Regions from separate parts of the Geodermatophilus sp. DSM 44513 genome, predicted to be linked through region 1. Evidence: predicted binding sites of a transcription regulator. Region 1 holds the regulator's gene; each other region holds the start of a gene.

Region 1 (5,604 bases):
GCACCGGCGGGGCGGGCCCCCCGCCGGCGGCCGCCGCGGCACGGCGTGGTTCGACCGCGGCATGCGACTGGTCTGGGCGGTGGCTGTCCTGGCGTTGATCGGTTACCCGATCGCCCAGGTCTTCGGCCAGAGCTTCGTCGCCGATGACGGCGGGTTCACGTTCGGGAACTACGCGCTGCTCGGTCAGGAACCCGACCTGGTGCGGGCCATCCTGAACTCGCTGTGGATCGCCGCCGGCACGGTGGTGGGCAGCCTCCTGCTGGGCCTGCCCGTGGCATGGCTGGCCGTGCGCACGGACATGCCGCTGCGGCGCTTCTTCCGCGGCAGCGCCGTCCTCACGTTCGCCGCGCCGAGCTTCATCGCCGCGCTCGGGTGGATCCTGCTGCTGGGGCCCCGCAACGGCTTGCTCAACACGGCGCTGATGGGTCTGTTCGGCCTGGAGGAGGCCCCGTTCGACATCTTCACGCCGTGGGGGATCGTCTTCGTCCTCTCGCTCTTCCTGTACCCGCTGGTGTTCCTGCCGGTGTCGGCGGCGCTGGAGGGCATCGATCCGGCCCTGGAGCAGGCGGCTGCCAGCCTGGGCGCGTCGCGCTGGCGGGTGCTGCGCACGGTCACGTTCCCGGTGATCGCGCCGGCGCTCATCGCCGGCTCCATCCTGGTGTTCGTCAGCGCGGCGGTCATCTTCGGTCCGGTGGCCATCCTGGGTGCGCCCGTGGGGTTCCAGACGATCCCCACGGTGCTGTTGAGCCTGATGCAGTTCCCGCCCCGCATCGAGGCGGCCGCGGTCATCTCCGTGCCGATCTTGGTGATCATCGCGGGCCTGCTCGTGCTGCAGCGCTGGCTGACCGGCGGCAAGCGGTTCACCGTCATCGGCGGCAAGCCCGGCCAGCAGGACGTCACCCGTCTCGGTGCTGGCGGTCGGGCGCTCGGGCTGACCTTCTGCTCGGCCGTCGTGCTGCTGAGCATCGTCCTGCCGTTCGGCGTGCTCCTGGTGACGTCCTTCCGCGAGGCCCTCGGGCGGCCGCTCGGCTGGGACAACTTCACCCTCACCGGGAACTACGAGCAAGTGTTCGGCCGCCCCCTGATCACGGCTGCCATGGGGAACAGCTTCGTGCTCGCGGTGGGCGGGACCGTGCTGGCGCTCGCCGTGGCGCTCCTGGCCGCATGGCTGGCGCACCGGACGCGGGCGCACAGCAACGCCCTGATCGCCCCGGTGATGGCGGCACCGCTGGCCTTCCCCGGTGCCGTGCTCGGAATCGGCTTGATCATCGCCTACGCCGGCACGCCGTTCGGGCTCGGCGGCACGCTCACCATCCTGCTCATCGCCTACGCCGGCAGCGCCCTGCCCTTGTCCTACGCCTACGTGCACGCCGGCATGGGCCAGATCGGCGCAGAGGTCGAGGAGGCGTCGCGGAGCCTCGGTGCGTCGTGGGTGCGCACCTGGCGCCGGATCACGGTGCCCCTGCTCCGACCGTCCCTGCTGGCGGCGGGGCTGCTCAACTTCGTCCTGCTGTTCCGCGAGCTGGAGATGTCGGTGTTCCTCTACACCGGTGCCAACCCGACGGTCGCGACCGTCCTCTACAACCTCGCCAGCGAGTCGCTCTACCAGCGCGTCGGTGCGCTCTCGGTTGTGATCCTGCTGATCAACATCGTGGTCACCGTGATCGCGATGCGGCTGCTGGACAGCAGACCCGGCGAGTCGCCGTCCCGGCGTCGCCGCCGTTCCCCGTCCGTCGCCCTCAACACACCCCCGGAGGAAGCCGCATGACCGCCACCGTCCCGGATCTCGGCAGTGGAGTGCACCTGCGGTACGAGACCCCGCACATCGCCGTACTGACGCTCGACAGCGAGCCGGCCAACACCTTCAGCTGGGAGAGCCGGCGGTCGTTCATGCGGGCGCTGGACATCCTGGACGCCGACGAGGACGTCCGCTGCCTGGTCATCACCGGGAAGGGCCGGGCGTTCACGGCCGGTGCTCAGCTGCGCGAGGACCAGTCGATGACCGACGAGCAGCTCACCGACTACCTGGCCGAGTTCGGCAGGGTGCTCAACGGCGTCCAGGACTTCCGTGCGCCGGTCATCGCAGCGATCAACGGCGCCACGGTGGGTGGAGGCCTGGAGTTCGCTCTCTGCAGTGACATCCGGATCGCCTCGACCGAGGCCTTCTTCGTCGCCGCCGGGGTCAACGTCGGGCTCATCGTGAGCTTCTGGCGGCTGCCACGAGTGGTGGGCCTCGGCGCGGCCAAGGAGATCCTGCTGACCGGGGCGCGCTACACCGCAGAGCAGGCACTCAACTGGGGACTGGTCACCGAAGTGCACGAACCGGCGGACCTGATGCCGGCCGCGCTGGCCAAGGCCCAGCGGATCGCGACGCGGGCCCCGTTGTCGGTCGAGGTGACGAAATCCGCGGTGACGCAGGCCATCGAGATGGACTTCGCGGAGGGGCAGGCGCTGCAGACCCAACGCTTCCTGGAGATGTTCCGCACCGACGACCACCAGGAGGCGCTACGGGCCTTCTTCGAGAAGCGGGACGGCGACTATAGGCGCCGATGACCCGGCCGCCACACGAGGCGGCCGCCGACCCTCCGGGCTTCGGTGGCCGCCTCGTGCCGGTCCCGCGACACGTCGGCAGACCGGCACGGGTCAGACCCGGCGCAGCACCGTGACCACGCGGCCCAGGACGGTGGCGTCGTCGCCGGGGATGGGCTCGTACGCCGGGTTGTGCGGCAGCAGCCACACGTGCCCGTCGCGCCGCTTGTACGTCTTCACCGTCGCCTCGCCGTCGATCATGGCGGCGACGATCTCGCCGTTCTCCGCCGTCGGCTGCTGGCGCACGACCACCCAGTCGCCGTCGCAGATGGCCGCCTCGACCATCGAGTCACCGCTGACCCGGAGCATGAACAGGGTGCCCTCGCCGACCAGCTCGCGGGGCAGCGGGAAGACGTCCTCGACGGCCTGCTCCGCGAGCACCGGGCCACCGGCGGCGATCCGGCCGACCAGCGGGACGTAGGTCGGGGTGGGGGCCTCGTCGGCGCCGCCGGCCGTCGCGGCGGTCGGTGCCGGCGCGCCGGGGACCTCGCCGGGCAGCCGGACGTCCAGCGCCCGCGGCCGGTTGGGGTCGCGGCGCAGCCAGCCCTTCTTCTGCAGCACGCTCAGCTGGTGGGCCACCGAGGAGGCCGACGAGAGCCCGACGGCCTCGCCGATCTCGCGCACCGACGGCGGGTAGCCGCGTCGCTCGATCGAGTCGCGGATCACCTCGAGGACGCGCCGCTGCCGCTGGGTGAGCCCGTCGCCGGCCTCGCCGCGGTCGGGGAAGGTGCGCACCGACGCGGTCCCGGCCGTCCCGGGCGCACCGGCGGCCGCGCCGGTCCGGCTCTCCGACGCCCGCCGCGGCGGGCCGTCGCCTCCCCGGGCCCCACTGCCCGACGTCCCCCTGCTGCCCGCCACGTCTCCTCCTCGCCGGCCGTGCCGCCACGGCCCGTGTCCTGCGCCCGGTGTCCCGCGCCCGGTCGCCCTGCGCCCGCCCGGACCGGTGACCCGGGGGCCGGGGCGGACGGGTGTCGGACGGAACGGTAGCGCCTCGGGACCGGTACTCCCAAACACCTGTTCGAAGTGTGCGCGGCGTCGGGTCGACCCCGTCGGCGGGATGCGGTAGACATCGCACAGACGTTCGATCGAACACGCGTTCGACGCGCTGGGGTGTGAGGAGGAGGCTCGTGGTGGACGTGCGTCAGGCCGTGCTGGAGTTCGACGCGGCGGTGCAGGTGCCGTGGCGGCCGCTGCTGGGGTCGGGGGACGCGCGGTGCGCACCCGCCCGGGCGGTCGGGGCACCCGGACCGGCGCGGTCGCCGGCCGGGTCGGTCCTCCCGGGCAGCGGCCCGCGGGTCGCCGGGCACCTGCGGCCGGTCCCCGACCGGCCGGGTGTCCCGGGGCCCCGCGCCGCGGTCACGGCTCCCGCCCGCGGGGCCGGCCGGTCACCGGCCGTCGGCAGCGTCCCGCCGGGTCCGCACCGGGTCCGGCCGGGGGGACGGGCCGTGACGTCGGGGGTGGGGTCCGCGGGCGCCGTCCGCGGCGGGTGCGTCCCCTCCGGCGGGGCACGTCTGCGGCTGACCGGGCGCGGGCGGGCGCTGGTGCGCGCCCTGGTCCTGTCCGGCGCGGTCGCGTTCGGCGCCTGGGTCGCGCCGGTCGTCGGGGGTCACCCCGGTGGGGAGCTGCGGCTGGCCGGTGGGGACAGCGTCGTGGTGGGGGAGGGGGACACCGTGTGGTCGATCGCCGGGGAGCTCGCCGGCGGGACCGGGGACGTGCGTGCCGTGGTCGACGCGATCGAGGAGCTCAACGACCTCGAGGGCTCGGTCGTCGTCCCCGGCCAGGTCCTCGCGGTGCCCTGACCAGGGGCCGGAGGTGGTCGGGAGGGGCGGCTCGGTCGAGGAGCGACAAGACCGCCCGGCCAGGTTCGTCAACCCGTCGTGCCGAGTCGCTCACCCGCCGTCGCAGGTCGCGGACCTACCGTCGGGTCCGTGTCAGCCACCCCCGGGCGCCGGGCCGCCGTCTTCAGCTCCCCGTCGCAGAACGTCGAGGTCCTCGTCGAGGGCACCTGGTGGCCGGGGTCGCTGCTGGGCTGGCGGCACGACGGCAGCGGCGCGTGCGAGGTGTGGGTGCGGGTGGCCGTGGCCGGTGCCGACCGCGAGGTCTGGACCGACCTCGGCGAGGTCCGGCTGCCCGAGGCCGACCCCGCGCCGGTGCTCGTGCCCGACGCGCCGGCGGCGCTGTCCCTGGGGCTGGCCGAGGAGCTGCTGCCGGGCGCTTCGACCGCCCCGCGGGTGTCCCTGAGCGAGGCCGCCGCCCGGGAGCAGCGGGCGGCCGGCGTCCTCCCCGGGTCGGGTGCCACGGACCGGCGCCGCCACGGCGGCCAGGTGACCGCCCAGCTGCCCGCCGTGCACGACGCGGCGGCCGCGGCCGGCCGGCACCGGGCCGGGGCGGCGGCCGGCCGGCACCGGGCGGTCGACACCCGCCCGCAGCCGGAGGCGTCCCCCGCGGGGGAGGCCGCCGGGTCCGACCCCGGCGACGCGACGGTGCTCATGCCGCGCGCCACCGGTCCGGACTGCCTGACCCGTCCGCTGCGGCTCGGGGACCGGGCGTCCCGTCCCCGCCCGGTCCGCCCCGACGGGGTGCTCCGGGCCTGAGCCCGGAGCGGCACCCGTCCGCTGCTGCACCCCACCCGCGTCGCCCGTGCGCCGGCGCGGGAGGAGGCGTGCCGTGGGGCCGGTGGGACAGCTGTGCCGGGACGGTGCGGACGTCGTCCCGCCGGGCGACGCGCGTGATGTCGGCTTGCAGATCTAGTGGGGACCGGCCTAGGCTTCCCCTACATCTAGTAGTCGTACCGCTGTGAGTCGTCCACAGGCCGGTCCTCAGGTCCTCCCCACGACGTCCACCGGATGTCCCCAGGGGGGTCCACAGCCGGCCGTCCCGATCCGTCGCCCGACCGCTCCCGGCGGTCGCGGCGGCAGCCGGGGCGGGACCCCGTGGCGGGGCCCGTCGGGAGGGGAGGGACCGCGTGCGCTGCCCCTTCTGCCACAACCCCGACAGCCGGGTCATCGACTCGCG
Region 2 (5,604 bases), 1.4 Mb from region 1:
TGGTGAGCTGGAGCACCGGCTTGCGCCCGGTGGAGAAAGCGTGGGTGAGGTGCCGGCGCACGTACCGCAGCCCGTCGTCCAGCGCCCACACCGGGACGTCCCTGGCGCCGGTCTCGACCAACTCTCCGATGGTCACCTCAGCGCCCGTGTCGGCGCGCAGGACGCGCGTGTCGGCGGTCAGGCAACCGGACTCGCGGAGGTCGGAAAGCATCGGCTTCTTGTCCTGGCGCTGCTCGGACCCGCGGTTCAACTGGCTCATCGCGATGACCGGGACGTCCAGTTCCTTGGCCAGCAGCTTGAGCGCGCGGGAGAACTCCGAGACCTCCTGCTGGCGGCTCTCGACGCGCTTGCCCGACGTCATGAGCTGCAGGTAGTCGATCACCACCAGCTTGAGGTCGTTGCGCTGCTTGAGCCGCCGCGCCTTGGCCCGGATCTCCATCATCGTCATGTTCGGCGAGTCGTCGATGTAGAGCGGGGCGTCGGCGATCTCCCCCATCCGGCGGGCCAGCCGCGACCAGTCCTCGTCCGACAGCGTGCCGGCCCGCATGTGGTGCAGCGGCACCTTCGCCTCCGCCGACAGCAGCCGCATGGTGATCTCGTGCTTGCTCATCTCCAGCGAGAAGATGCAGGTGGCCAGCTGGTGCTTGACCGTCGCCGACCGGGCGATGTCCAGCCCGAGCGTGGAGTTGTGCGTCGGGATGAAGCTGCGCCCGGCGAGGAAGAGCGAATCCGCCGCGTCGACCTGGATGCAGCGCACCGGCACGCTGTCGATCCGCCGGACGTCAGTGACGAAGCGGACCTCGCGGTGGGGCGAGCCGCCGGTGCGGTGTCCCTTGTGCGCGAGCTGCTTGCGCTGCAGCCAGAAGACCTCGTCGTCGGTGCTGAAGGCCACCTCCCCGTCGCCGCTCACCTGTACGTGGTGGCCGAGGCTCGTGACCAGCTCGCACACGTCGTCGCACAGGCCGGGCTGCGGGACGACGAGCTGCACCGTCCCGGAGTCCGACACGGTCCCGCCGGCGTCCAGGAGACCGGCCAGCAGGGCTCGCCGCTGCGCGATCGAGGCCCGCAGGTGGCCGGCCGGGATCCGCCCGGCGTGCGCGACGGCAGCCAGCGCGGACCCGTCCGTCGACGCTCCGACCTCGCCGTGCGCGTACATGGCGATCTCGGGGTCCAGCTCGGCCCACTCGGCCGCGGACGGCGCGCCGAGCTGCACGCCGACCGCGTACGGCGGCGGATCCAGTGGTGTCTCGGGCAGGACCAGCGGCGCGGCCACCGTGACGGCGTGGGCAGGCCCACCGGCGTCGTTCAGCGTCCGTGCGATCTCCTCGGTGGTGCGGACCCCGGGGACGCCCGATCGGCCGCCGCCCCGGGTCTCGGTCAGCCACTGGTGCGCGGCGTCGGCGACGAGCACCGACCCGTCGGAGAAGTGCACCTCGTAGCAGGGGCGGCCGGTCATCACCCCGGTGGCGGCCACGACCGTCGTCGGCCGGCCGTCCGCGCCCATCACCCGGTCACCGACAGCGACCTCACCCATCGTCGTCCACCCCGTGGGGGTCGCGATCGGGGTGTCCAGCGCCAGGGCCTTGCCCACGCCGGGACGGGCCGCGATGACGACCATCTGGCCGCCCTGCAGGCCGTTGGTGAGCTCGTCGAGGTCGCGGATGCCGGTGGGCACGCCGCGGGCGGTACCGCCGCGGGAGGCGATGGCGTCCAGCTCGTCCATCGTCGGCTGCAGCACGTCCTCGAGGCGCGAGTAGTCCTCGCTCATGCGCTTCTCGGTGACGTCGTAGATCTCCTGCTGGGCGCGGTCGACGATGTCGTCGACGTCGCCCTTGCCACCGGCCGCGCCGTAGCCCAGCTGCACCACGCGGGTGCCGGCCTCCACCAGCCGCCGCAGCACCGCCTGCTCGGCGACGATGGCGGCGTAGTAGCCGGCGTTGGCCGCGGTCGGCGTGGACTGGATCAGGGTGTGCAGGTAGACCGCGCCGCCCATCTTGGACAGCTGGTCGGTGCGGTTGAGCTCGGCGGCCACGGTGATCGCGTCGGCCGGCTCGCCCCGCCCGTAGAGGTCGAGGACGCAGTCGAAGATCACCTGGTGCGCCGGCCGGTAGAAGTCCGTGCCGGACAGCACCTCGACCACGTCGGCGATCGCGTCCTTGCTCAGCAGCATGCCGCCGAGCACCGACTGCTCCGCCGCGACGTCCTGCGGCGGCTGCCGGTCGTACGCCGGCGCCGTCGGGGTCGGTCGGCTGAAGTCGTCGGCCACCGCCACGGGGAGGTCCTCCATCCACTCACGGCGCACCCGCGCACCGGCCCGGGCGGGACCGCCGGGGCCTGGTGGGGGAGCACCAGCACGCTGTACACCTGACTCGAACGCCTGTTCGGGTCGTTCCTACCGGGAGGGACCGACAGTTCGGCACGTCAGGAGCTGGGGACGACGGTAGGAAGCACGAGGGGGCCCCGTCCAACACCGGTGTGCACGGGCTTCTGCACAACTTGTGGACAAGTCGGTGGACACAGACGTGTCGACGTGTGGAGACAGCGGGGGACACCGCCGCGCCGTCCCCCGGATCCCGCGTCTGACCTGCACGGGGGCCACCCACCGGGTGTGGACGGGAGAAATCCGCCAGAAAAGCCGGTGGCGTACGTCTCGTGTCGCGGAGGTTGCGCAGGTGCCCCAGCGGTCCCACGTCCACAGGGGGTGGGCACGGCGGCGCCACGGGCGACTGAGGGGGCCGAGCGTGTGCGCCGAAGCCCCGGTGCCGCCGCTCGACCGAGGCCCCAGCGCACACGCTCCGGTCCGGAGACGCGGCGAGGGGCGCCGGACCAGGGTCCGGCGCCCCTCGCAGGCAGGCAGCGCGTGCTCCCGTCCCGGGGACGGGCCAGGCCTCAGCCGGGGACGACCTCGATGGCCAGCTGGGTGGTCACCTCGGAGTGGACCCGCACGGTGACCGTGTGCTGGCCGGTGGTCTTGATGCTGCTGGGCAGCTCCACCCGGCGCCGGTCGAGCTCGGGGCCGCCGGCGGCGGTCACGGCGTTGACGACGTCGGCGGTGGTGATGCGGCCGAACAGCCGGCCGCCCTCACCGGCACGCGCCGGCACCCGCACGGTCAGGCCGGACAGGCGCCCGGCCACGGCCTGCGCCTCCTCGAGCGAGCGCACCTCGCGGGTGGCCCGCGCCCGGCGCAGCGACTCGACCTGCTTCTCGGCACCGCGGGTGGCCTTGATGGCCAGGCCGCGGGGCAGGAGGTAGTTGCGGGCGTACCCGCCCTTGACCTCCACGGTGTCACCGGAGGACCCGAGACCGGTGACCTCCTGCGTCAGGATGAGCTTCTGGGTGGTCATGGTCAGCGCGCCGTGGAGGTGTAGGGCAGCAGGGCCATCTCGCGGCTGTTCTTCACGGCCACGGCGACGTCCCGCTGGTGCTGGCTGCAGTTGCCGCTCACGCGGCGGGCACGGATCTTGCCGCGGTCGGAGATGAACTTCCGCAGCAGGGTCGTGTCCTTGTAGTCGACGTAGGTCGCCTTGTCCTTGCAGAACTGGCAGACCTTCTTCTTGGGCTTCCGGACGGGGGGCTTGGGCACTGGGTTCTCCAGGAAGTGACGGTATGGAACCGGCCCCGCTGCAGGGCCCCGCGCCGAGCGTCAGCGAGGTGCGGGGGGCAGAGGGGTCCTCTTAGAAGGGGGGCTCGTCGGACGACGGGGCCGGGGTGGACCACGGGTCGCTGGACCCGCCGCCCCCACCGAAGCCGCCACCGCCACCGCCGCCGAAGCCGCCACCGCCGCCGCCCTCACCGCGCGAGGCCTTGGTGACCTTGGCGGTGGCGTAGCGGAGCGAGGGGCCGATCTCGTCGACCTCGAGCTCGACGACGGTGCGCTTCTCGCCTTCCTTGGTCTCGAACGACCGCTGCTTGAGCCGGCCGGAGACGAGGACGCGCGACCCGCGGGTGAGCGACTCGGCGACGTTCTCCGCCGCCTGCCGCCACACGTTGCAGCGCAGGAAGAGCGCCTCGCCGTCCTTCCACTCCTGCGACTGGCGGTCGAAGGTCCGCGGCGTGGAGGCCACGGTGAAGTTGGCGACCGCGGCACCGGAGGGCGTGAAGCGCAGCTCCGGGTCCGACGTGAGGTTGCCGATGACGGTGATGACGGTCTCGCCGGCCATGGTCAGTGGGCCTCGGGCCGCATCAGCTTGGTGCGCAGGACCGACTCGTTGAGGTTCAGCTGCCGGTCGAGCTCGGCCACCGCGGCGGGCGTGGCCTGGATGTCGACGATGGCGTAGATGCCCTCGGCCTGCTTGTCGATCTCGTAGGCCAGCCGGCGGCGGCCCCAGATCTCGGTCTTGACGGTGCCACCGGAGTTGGTGACGACGGTCAGGAACCGGTCGAGGGAGGGCGCGATCGTGCGCTCCTCCAGGTCGGGGTCGAGGATGACCATCAGTTCGTAGCGACGCACGGAGAACCCCACCTCCTCTGGTCTCAGGCGGCTGCAGTCGATCTGCAGCAGGAGGGTCGTACACGCGTCGCGCGCCCCACCCGGTGACGACACCGAGGGAACGCGCTTGGGCCAGCCTACCAGCGCCCGCAGCCCCGTCCCGCCCGGTCACCGGGGCCTCCTAGGCTCGGTCGGGTGGCAGCTCACCCGATCGGCGTGCACGTCGGCCCCGGCCTCACCCAGGACGGCGGGATGGACGGCGGCGGCCCGCTGACCCGGGCCGCGGAGATGGACGCCGACGGCGTGCAGTTCTTCCTCGGCGACCCGCAGGGGTGGAAGGCACCGAAGCTGTCACCCGAGGAGCAGGCGCTCCTGGCCGGCGACACGGCGCTGTTCGTGCACGCCCCCTACGTCCTGAACGTGGCCTCGACGAACAACCGGATCCGCATCCCCAGCCGCAAGACCCTCACCCAGCACGCGCAGCTGGCCGCGGCCGTCGGCGCCCGCGGCATGGTGGTGCACGGCGGTCACGTCCTGGGCACCGACGACCCGGCCGCCGGCGTCGACAACTGGCGCAAGACCTTCGCCCGGCAGGCCGAGGACGGCGGCTTCCCCCTCCCGCTGCTCATCGAAAACACCGCCGGTGGGGGCAACGCCATGGCCCGCGACCTCGACGCCCTCGCCCGGCTGTGGGAGGCGGTCGGCGGGTTCGGCGCCGGGTTCGTGCTCGACACCTGCCACGCCTGGGCCGCCGGCTGGGACCTCGCCACGGCGGTGGACGACGTCCGGGCCACCACCGGGCGCATCGACCTGGTGCACCTGAACAACAGCCGCGACCCGCGGGGTTCCAGCCGCGACCGGCACGCCCCGCTGGCCGACGGCGAGATCCCGGTCGAGCTGCTGCTCGAGGTGGCCCGCGCCGCGGACGCCCCGGTCGTCCTGGAGACCCCCGGCGACGCGGCGGACCACGCCGGGGAGGTCGCCCTGCTCAGGAGCGCCCTGTCCTGAGCGGTTCCACGTGGAACGGGGAGGGCACCTGGCCGCGGTGGACCGGTCGCGGGGGCCCGCAGGGTCCCCCGACCGGGACACGGGCAGCGGCTCCGCTCAGGTCGGGGACGGCACCTGGCCGCGGTGCGATCCGGAGGATCGCAGTGTCACCGCGTCCGGAGCCCCG
Region 3 (5,604 bases), 460 kb from region 1:
AGCGCACCGCCGGCGCCGAGGTTGATCGGGTGGCTGACGCGGAAGGCCCCGGCCTTGTCGATCTCGTCCGCCGACGTGTCGGTGCTCGCGTCGTCCACGGCGATGACAGACAGCCCCGCGGCGACCAGCTCGGCGATGACCCCGCCCACGACGGGCGCCTCGTTGTAGACGCGGACGACGACGACCGTGTCGTCCCAGCAGGGGTCCGGCGGGTTCGGTGCGCCCATGGTGGCGGTGCCCATCGCTTCGGATGGTAGGACGCCCGTCGTCGACACCTGGTCGACGACCGGCCGGACACCGAGGGCTGTGCTGACCGGGCTCACCCACCCAGAGTGCAACACCCGTCGCCGGACGGTGACGAAACCGGGACCGTGTTCACCTCTGCCGTCCCACCGATCACACGAGTCACACGCGTCCGCCGGGTGCGGTCTCGTCGGGACCGGCGATGCCGTCCACCTCAGCCGCCGACGGCTCGGCGGAGGTGGTCGTCGGCGCGCCACCAACCTGCGTCCTGGGAGACGGCGCACCCGTCCAGGGCGATGACGGTCCGGCCGGGCTGGGATCCGAACAGCACCGCGAACCTCCTGTGCTCGACGCGGCTGCAGCCCCGGTCGGGGCGCACCAGGTCCAGTGCCGCGTTCACCCCGGCGACCTGATCGGCGGTGAGGGTGCGGTGCGCCTCCAGGTACCCGACCCGCATGCCCTCCTCGGCCGCGACGCGGTACATGCAGACCGACACCGGAGCGGACAGCGGCGTCGGGGTGGGGTCCCCGCGTTGCGGGGGCTGCTCGATCGAGAGCACGTCCTTGGTCTCGTCCGGGCAGCTGGTGTCCACCGACAGCTGGCTCCGGCTCTGGCCCTCCTGCTGTTCCCCGACCACCGCGGTGATGAGCGACGCGTAGGCAGACTTGGCCGACTCCGTGGGGGCGCTGCAGGGGCCCACCGGCGCCCGGACGGCGCGCGTCCCGTGCTCGTCGTGCAGGTGCACCACGAGCGGATCCACCCCGGCGGCCGTGCACGCCATGTCGGCGACGGGGGGTTCGTCCGGTGAGCGGTAGGCCTCCAGCAGGGCACCGAGGCCGCCGGTGACGCGCCGGACGACGTGGAACGACCAGCTGCCGTCGCCCGGCACGGTGCGGATCTCGTAGGAGCAGACATAGGCGTCCATGGGCCCCCCGGTGTCACCCGACAAGCGGCTCGACTCCTGCGCCGGACACGCGACGTCCGGGGTCACCGCCGCGGACGACGGCGTCAGCTCCGGCGGATCGGACGGCGGGCTGTCGCCACCGGACTCGGCAGCCCTGGTGCCGGCGGCCTGGCCACAACCGGTGAGCGCGACGATCAGGAGCAGCCCCGCAACGCAGCTGCTCACCCCGCTCATGCCACCAGCAGAGCACCGCCTCGCGGGGGATCCCCAGAGGCCTCCCCACAGCGTTGCGCACTCGTCACCTGGGGTGGTGCCCCGTCCCGGTGGTGCGTCGCCCGGGGCGACGCCGCCGTTGAGCAGTAGGCGTCGACGCTCAGGCCCCGACCGAGCGAGACGGCCGGCGGTCAGCCGTGCCGGGAGCCGTGTCGCCGCTTGACCTCCACAGGCAGCTGCCGGACTGGCCCGGCGAGGACATAGCCAAGCACGGAGGGCATCGACCCGGCTCTGAGGGCCACCGTGGTCCTGGACCGCGACCGACGCCGCACCGCCGGGAACGCCCCGGGACCGATGACCGGTGCCAGGCCGCTCGCCGAGCTCGCGCTCGTCACCACCCCAGTGGCGGCAGGCTGATCGCCGCGCTCACCGCCCGCCGCCAGAACGCACCGGCCGCCGACCCCCGCGACGCCGACGGCGCCTGTCTCGTCTGGGCCCGCCCGCCGATCGCCGAGAGCCGGTTCTTGGCCCGCGAGGTGCGCTGCCCGAGCCCGTAGCGGACCCCGCGGGTGCGAGCGTTGGTGCGGCCGATCCGCGCTCCCCGGCCGCGGGCGCCTTGTTAGAGCAGCATGCGGGCCTGCTCGGCTTCGGCCGCGCGCAGCGCCACCCGGTGGGTGAACAGGTCGCACATGGTCAGCATCTCCGTGCGGACGTCCTGGCTACTGCCGATCAGGGTGAACTCCAGGGCCGGCCCCGGGACTGCAGCAGCTTGATCGCCGTGCTGAGCCGGGCGTCGGCCACCCAGGAGCTGACCGCGGCGAGCTCGGCGATCACGACGACGACCTGCAGCACCGTCCTGGTGAGGGAGGAGTCGCGGTCTTCTCGTGCAGCTCCGCCTGTTGGGCCCCTCCGCAGGCGTTTCCGCGGAAGCGACCGGGCCTGTGACCTGCGGTTCTGTCACCCCCTCGGCCTACCGTCCGAACAACGGTTCGACGAGGAGGGTGTCGTGGGTGAGGAGTCCGAGGGCGGGGAGCTGTCGCTGGCGGAGCTGGCGGCGCGGATCACCGGTGGGGCGGTGCGGCTGGCCGCAGCCACCGCGGCGTGGCTGGCGCTGGTCGCGGAGTTCGACCGCCGTGAGGGCTGGGGTGCAGTCGGCGTCCGCTCGTGCGCGCACTGGCTGGCCTGGCAGTGCGGGCTGTCGACGAGCACGGCCCGGGAGCACGTGCGGGTGGCCCGCGCGCTGACCGTGCTGCCGGCCACCGCGGCGGTCTTCGCCGCCGGGCGGCTGTCATACGCCAAGGTGCGCGCGCTGACCCGGGTCGCCGAGCCGGCCACCGAGGCCACGCTGCTGGGCCTGGCCCACGAGCTGACCGCCGCCCAGCTGGAGCAGGTGGTGCGGGAGTGGCGCCGCTCGGACGCCGTCGACGCCGCCCACGCTGCTGACCCGGCCGCCACGGTGGCCGCCCGTGAGCGGTTCGACTCCTGGTGGGACGAGGACGGGATGCTGCACGTGCGCATGTGCCTGGACGCCGAGCACGGCGCAGCCTTCCTGGCCGGGGTGGACTCCCTGGCCGAACGCGACGCCCGCCGGGAACGTGCCGCGGCCACGCGTGCAGCGGCCTCGGGGACGGCTCCGGCGACCGGTACCGGCGAGGACGAGGACGAGGAGGTGAACCGCGCGCGGAACCGTTCGACCGCGCGACGCTGCGCGGCGGTCGCCCGGCTGGCCTCGGCTGCGGCCGACGCCGACCGGCGGGCCGGGGACCCGCCGCGCCGGGAGGTGGTCGTGCACGTCGATGCCGCGGTGCTGGCCGAGGACGCCGCCGCCGGCCGCGCCCACCTGCAGGGCGGGCCGGCGCTGCACCCAGCCCAGGTCCGCCGGATGCTGTGCGAGGCCACCGTGGTGACCATGCTCGAGCGCGGCCGCGAACCGCTGGCCGTCGGCCGCGCTCGCCGGTTCGCCACCCGCGCCCAGCGCCGTGCACTGCACCGACGCGACGGCGGCTGCGCCCGCCCCGGCTGCACGGAGAGCCGGATCAAGCGGCTGCACGCCCACCACCTGCGGCACTGGCTGCACGGCGGGCCCACCGACCTGACCAACCTGGTGCTGCTCTGCGACGTCGACCACGGCCAGGCCCACGACCTGGACCTCGTCATGACCCGCCGCGACGGCCGGTTGGTCGTCACCACCCCGGACGGGCGCCGGGTGTGGGGGGCCGCCGACGCCGCCTTCGCCGGCGGGCTGGCCAGCCTCACCACGACGGACGCCCCCGCGTACGTCGGGGTCCACCCGCTCGACACCGCGACAGGACGCCGCCCGGACACGGCACCGGAAGCCACCGCTCCCCCGACGTCCGCTGCCTCGATCACCCGGCTGCTCTTCCCTGACCGGGTACCGGACCTGCCCGAAGCGATGCACGTGAACGGCGAACGGATGGACCTCGGCTACGTCGTCGGCGTCCTGCTGCACCACCGCGACCTCGAACGCCGCCTCGCCACCGAGAACCGCGCGACCACCGGGGGACTGACGGCCGTGGCCTGATGGGCCACCCGCGCCCCGACCACCTGGGTCGCTTCCGCGGGAACGCGCTACGCCCGGGACGGGGTGCCGCCGGGTCAGCCGTACCGGGGGCCGTGCCGTCGCTCGACCTCGGCGAGCAGCTGCTTGACCCGCTCGGCGTCGGCCAGGGGGCAGACCATCGTCACGTCCGCGGTGTGCACCACGACGCTGTCCCGCACCCCCACGAGGGCCACCAGGTGCCCGGGGTCGTCGCTGAGCACGACGTTGCGGTCGCTGTCGAGCAGCACGGTCAGCCCGCGGACGGCGTTGCCCGCGGCGTCGGCGTCCAGCGTGCCTGCCAGGGCCGGCCACGAGCCGACGTCCAGCCACTCGACGTCGAGGTCGACGACCAGCACCCGGCCGGGCTCGGTCGCGGCCGGCTCCAGGACGGCGTAGTCCACGCTGATCCTCGGCAGGGTGGGGAACACCTCGGCCAGGACGGCGTCCCGCTCCGGCCCCGCCGGCACGGCCACCACCCGCGCGAGCCCGGCCGCGGACTCGGGCAGGTGCTCGGCGAGGGCGTCGAGCACCGTCCGCGCCCGCCACACGAACATGCCGGAGTTCCACAGGTACTCCCCCGAGGCCAGGTAGGCCTCCGCGGTCGCCCGGTCCGGCTTCTCCCGGAAGGACACCGCCTCCGAGGCGCCGGGCACCCCGGTCGGCGCACCCCGCTGCACGTAGCCGAAGCCGGTCGCCGGCGCGGTCGGGGTGATCCCCAGGGTCACCAGGGCGCGCGGCCGGGTGGCCAGGACGTCGTAGGCGGTGTGCAGCGCGGCGGCGAACCGCTCCACCGGCCGGATGACGTGGTCGGCGCTCACCACCGCCAGCTCGGCGTCGGGGTCGACGTCGGCCACCAGCGCCGCCGCCAGCCCGACGGCGTTGGCGGTGTCGCGCGCGGTGGGCTCCAGCACCAGCCGGTCGGCGGCCAGCTCCGGCAGCGCCGCCCGCACCTGCTCGCCGTAGCGCGCCGCGGTGCACACCCAGATCCGCTCCACCGGCAGCACCGCCCGCAGCCGGTCGAAGGCCTCCGCGAGCAGGCTGTGCGCCCCGCCGCCCTCGTCGGCGACCACGTCGAGCAGCTGCTTGGGCCGCGCCGCCCGCGACAGCGGCCACAGCCGGGTGCCCGACCCGCCGGCCATCACCACCGCGTGCCGCATCAGCGCCGCGCCCCGGCGCCCACGTCGTCCGCGGTGCGTTGGAAGCGGGCACCGGCGGCCACCCGGCCGCTGACGTAGGACAGCAGCATCCGGGCTCCCAGCCCGCCGCGGAACGCCAGCCGCAGCGGCGCGTGCCGCCGCATCGGGTACTGCCCGGACAGATAGCGCAGCGCGCTGGTGTGGTGCACCCGGGCCATCCGGTTCGGCTCGCGCCGGGTGGCGTGCCCGCCCTCGTGCTCCACCACCGCCGACGGCGCGTACACGTGCAGCCAGCCGCGCCGGCCCAGCCGCTCGGCGAGGTCGACGTCCTCGAAGTACATGAAGTAGCCCGCGTCGAACCCGCCGACCGACCAGAACGCCGCGACGTCGACCAGCAGGCACGACCCGGACAGCCAGCCGGCCGGCCGCTCCCGCGGGGCCTCCCGCTCGCGCCGGTAGCGCGCCGTCCACGGGTTGGCCGGCCACGCCCAGCCCAGCAGGGCGTGCCCCGCGCCGGTCGACAGCCGCGGCAGGTCGCGCGCGGACGG

What was found. The regulator LexA, encoded in region 1, represses DNA repair genes until DNA is damaged. The targets are predictions, from matches to a motif close to TCGAACANNTGTTCGA.
Region 2: a site for LexA is predicted at 2,370-2,385, ahead of RTG05_RS22110 (replicative DNA helicase). Genes of this name have one in related genera too.
Region 3: a site for LexA is predicted at 2,338-2,353, ahead of RTG05_RS17550 (HNH endonuclease signature motif containing protein). Genes of this name have one in related genera too.

The regions. Positions count from the first base shown of each region.
Region 1 covers NZ_CP135963.1:3,157,831-3,163,434, reverse strand. Annotated here, with positions in the region: gene RTG05_RS15350 (ABC transporter permease) at 1-1,768, shown strand, start outside; gene RTG05_RS15345 (enoyl-CoA hydratase/isomerase family protein) at 1,765-2,553, shown strand; gene lexA (transcriptional repressor LexA) at 2,644-3,447, opposite strand; gene RTG05_RS15335 (LysM peptidoglycan-binding domain-containing protein) at 3,720-4,388, shown strand; gene RTG05_RS15330 (hypothetical protein) at 4,518-5,183, shown strand; gene nrdR (transcriptional regulator NrdR) at 5,555-5,604, shown strand, end outside.
Region 2 covers NZ_CP135963.1:4,592,845-4,598,448, forward strand. Annotated here, with positions in the region: gene RTG05_RS22110 (replicative DNA helicase) at 1-2,287, opposite strand, end outside; gene rplI (50S ribosomal protein L9) at 2,890-3,345, opposite strand; gene rpsR (30S ribosomal protein S18) at 3,348-3,584, opposite strand; gene RTG05_RS22125 (single-stranded DNA-binding protein) at 3,676-4,161, opposite strand; gene rpsF (30S ribosomal protein S6) at 4,164-4,451, opposite strand; gene RTG05_RS22135 (deoxyribonuclease IV) at 4,626-5,438, shown strand; gene RTG05_RS22140 (glycosyltransferase family 87 protein) at 5,535-5,604, opposite strand, start outside.
Region 3 covers NZ_CP135963.1:3,618,622-3,624,225, forward strand. Annotated here, with positions in the region: gene RTG05_RS17535 (glycosyltransferase family 2 protein) at 1-242, opposite strand, end outside; gene RTG05_RS17540 (hypothetical protein) at 458-1,381, opposite strand; gene RTG05_RS17545 (hypothetical protein) at 2,090-2,212, opposite strand; gene RTG05_RS17550 (HNH endonuclease signature motif containing protein) at 2,367-3,902, shown strand; gene RTG05_RS17555 (mannose-1-phosphate guanylyltransferase) at 3,977-5,077, opposite strand; gene RTG05_RS17560 (glycosyltransferase family 2 protein) at 5,077-5,604, opposite strand, start outside.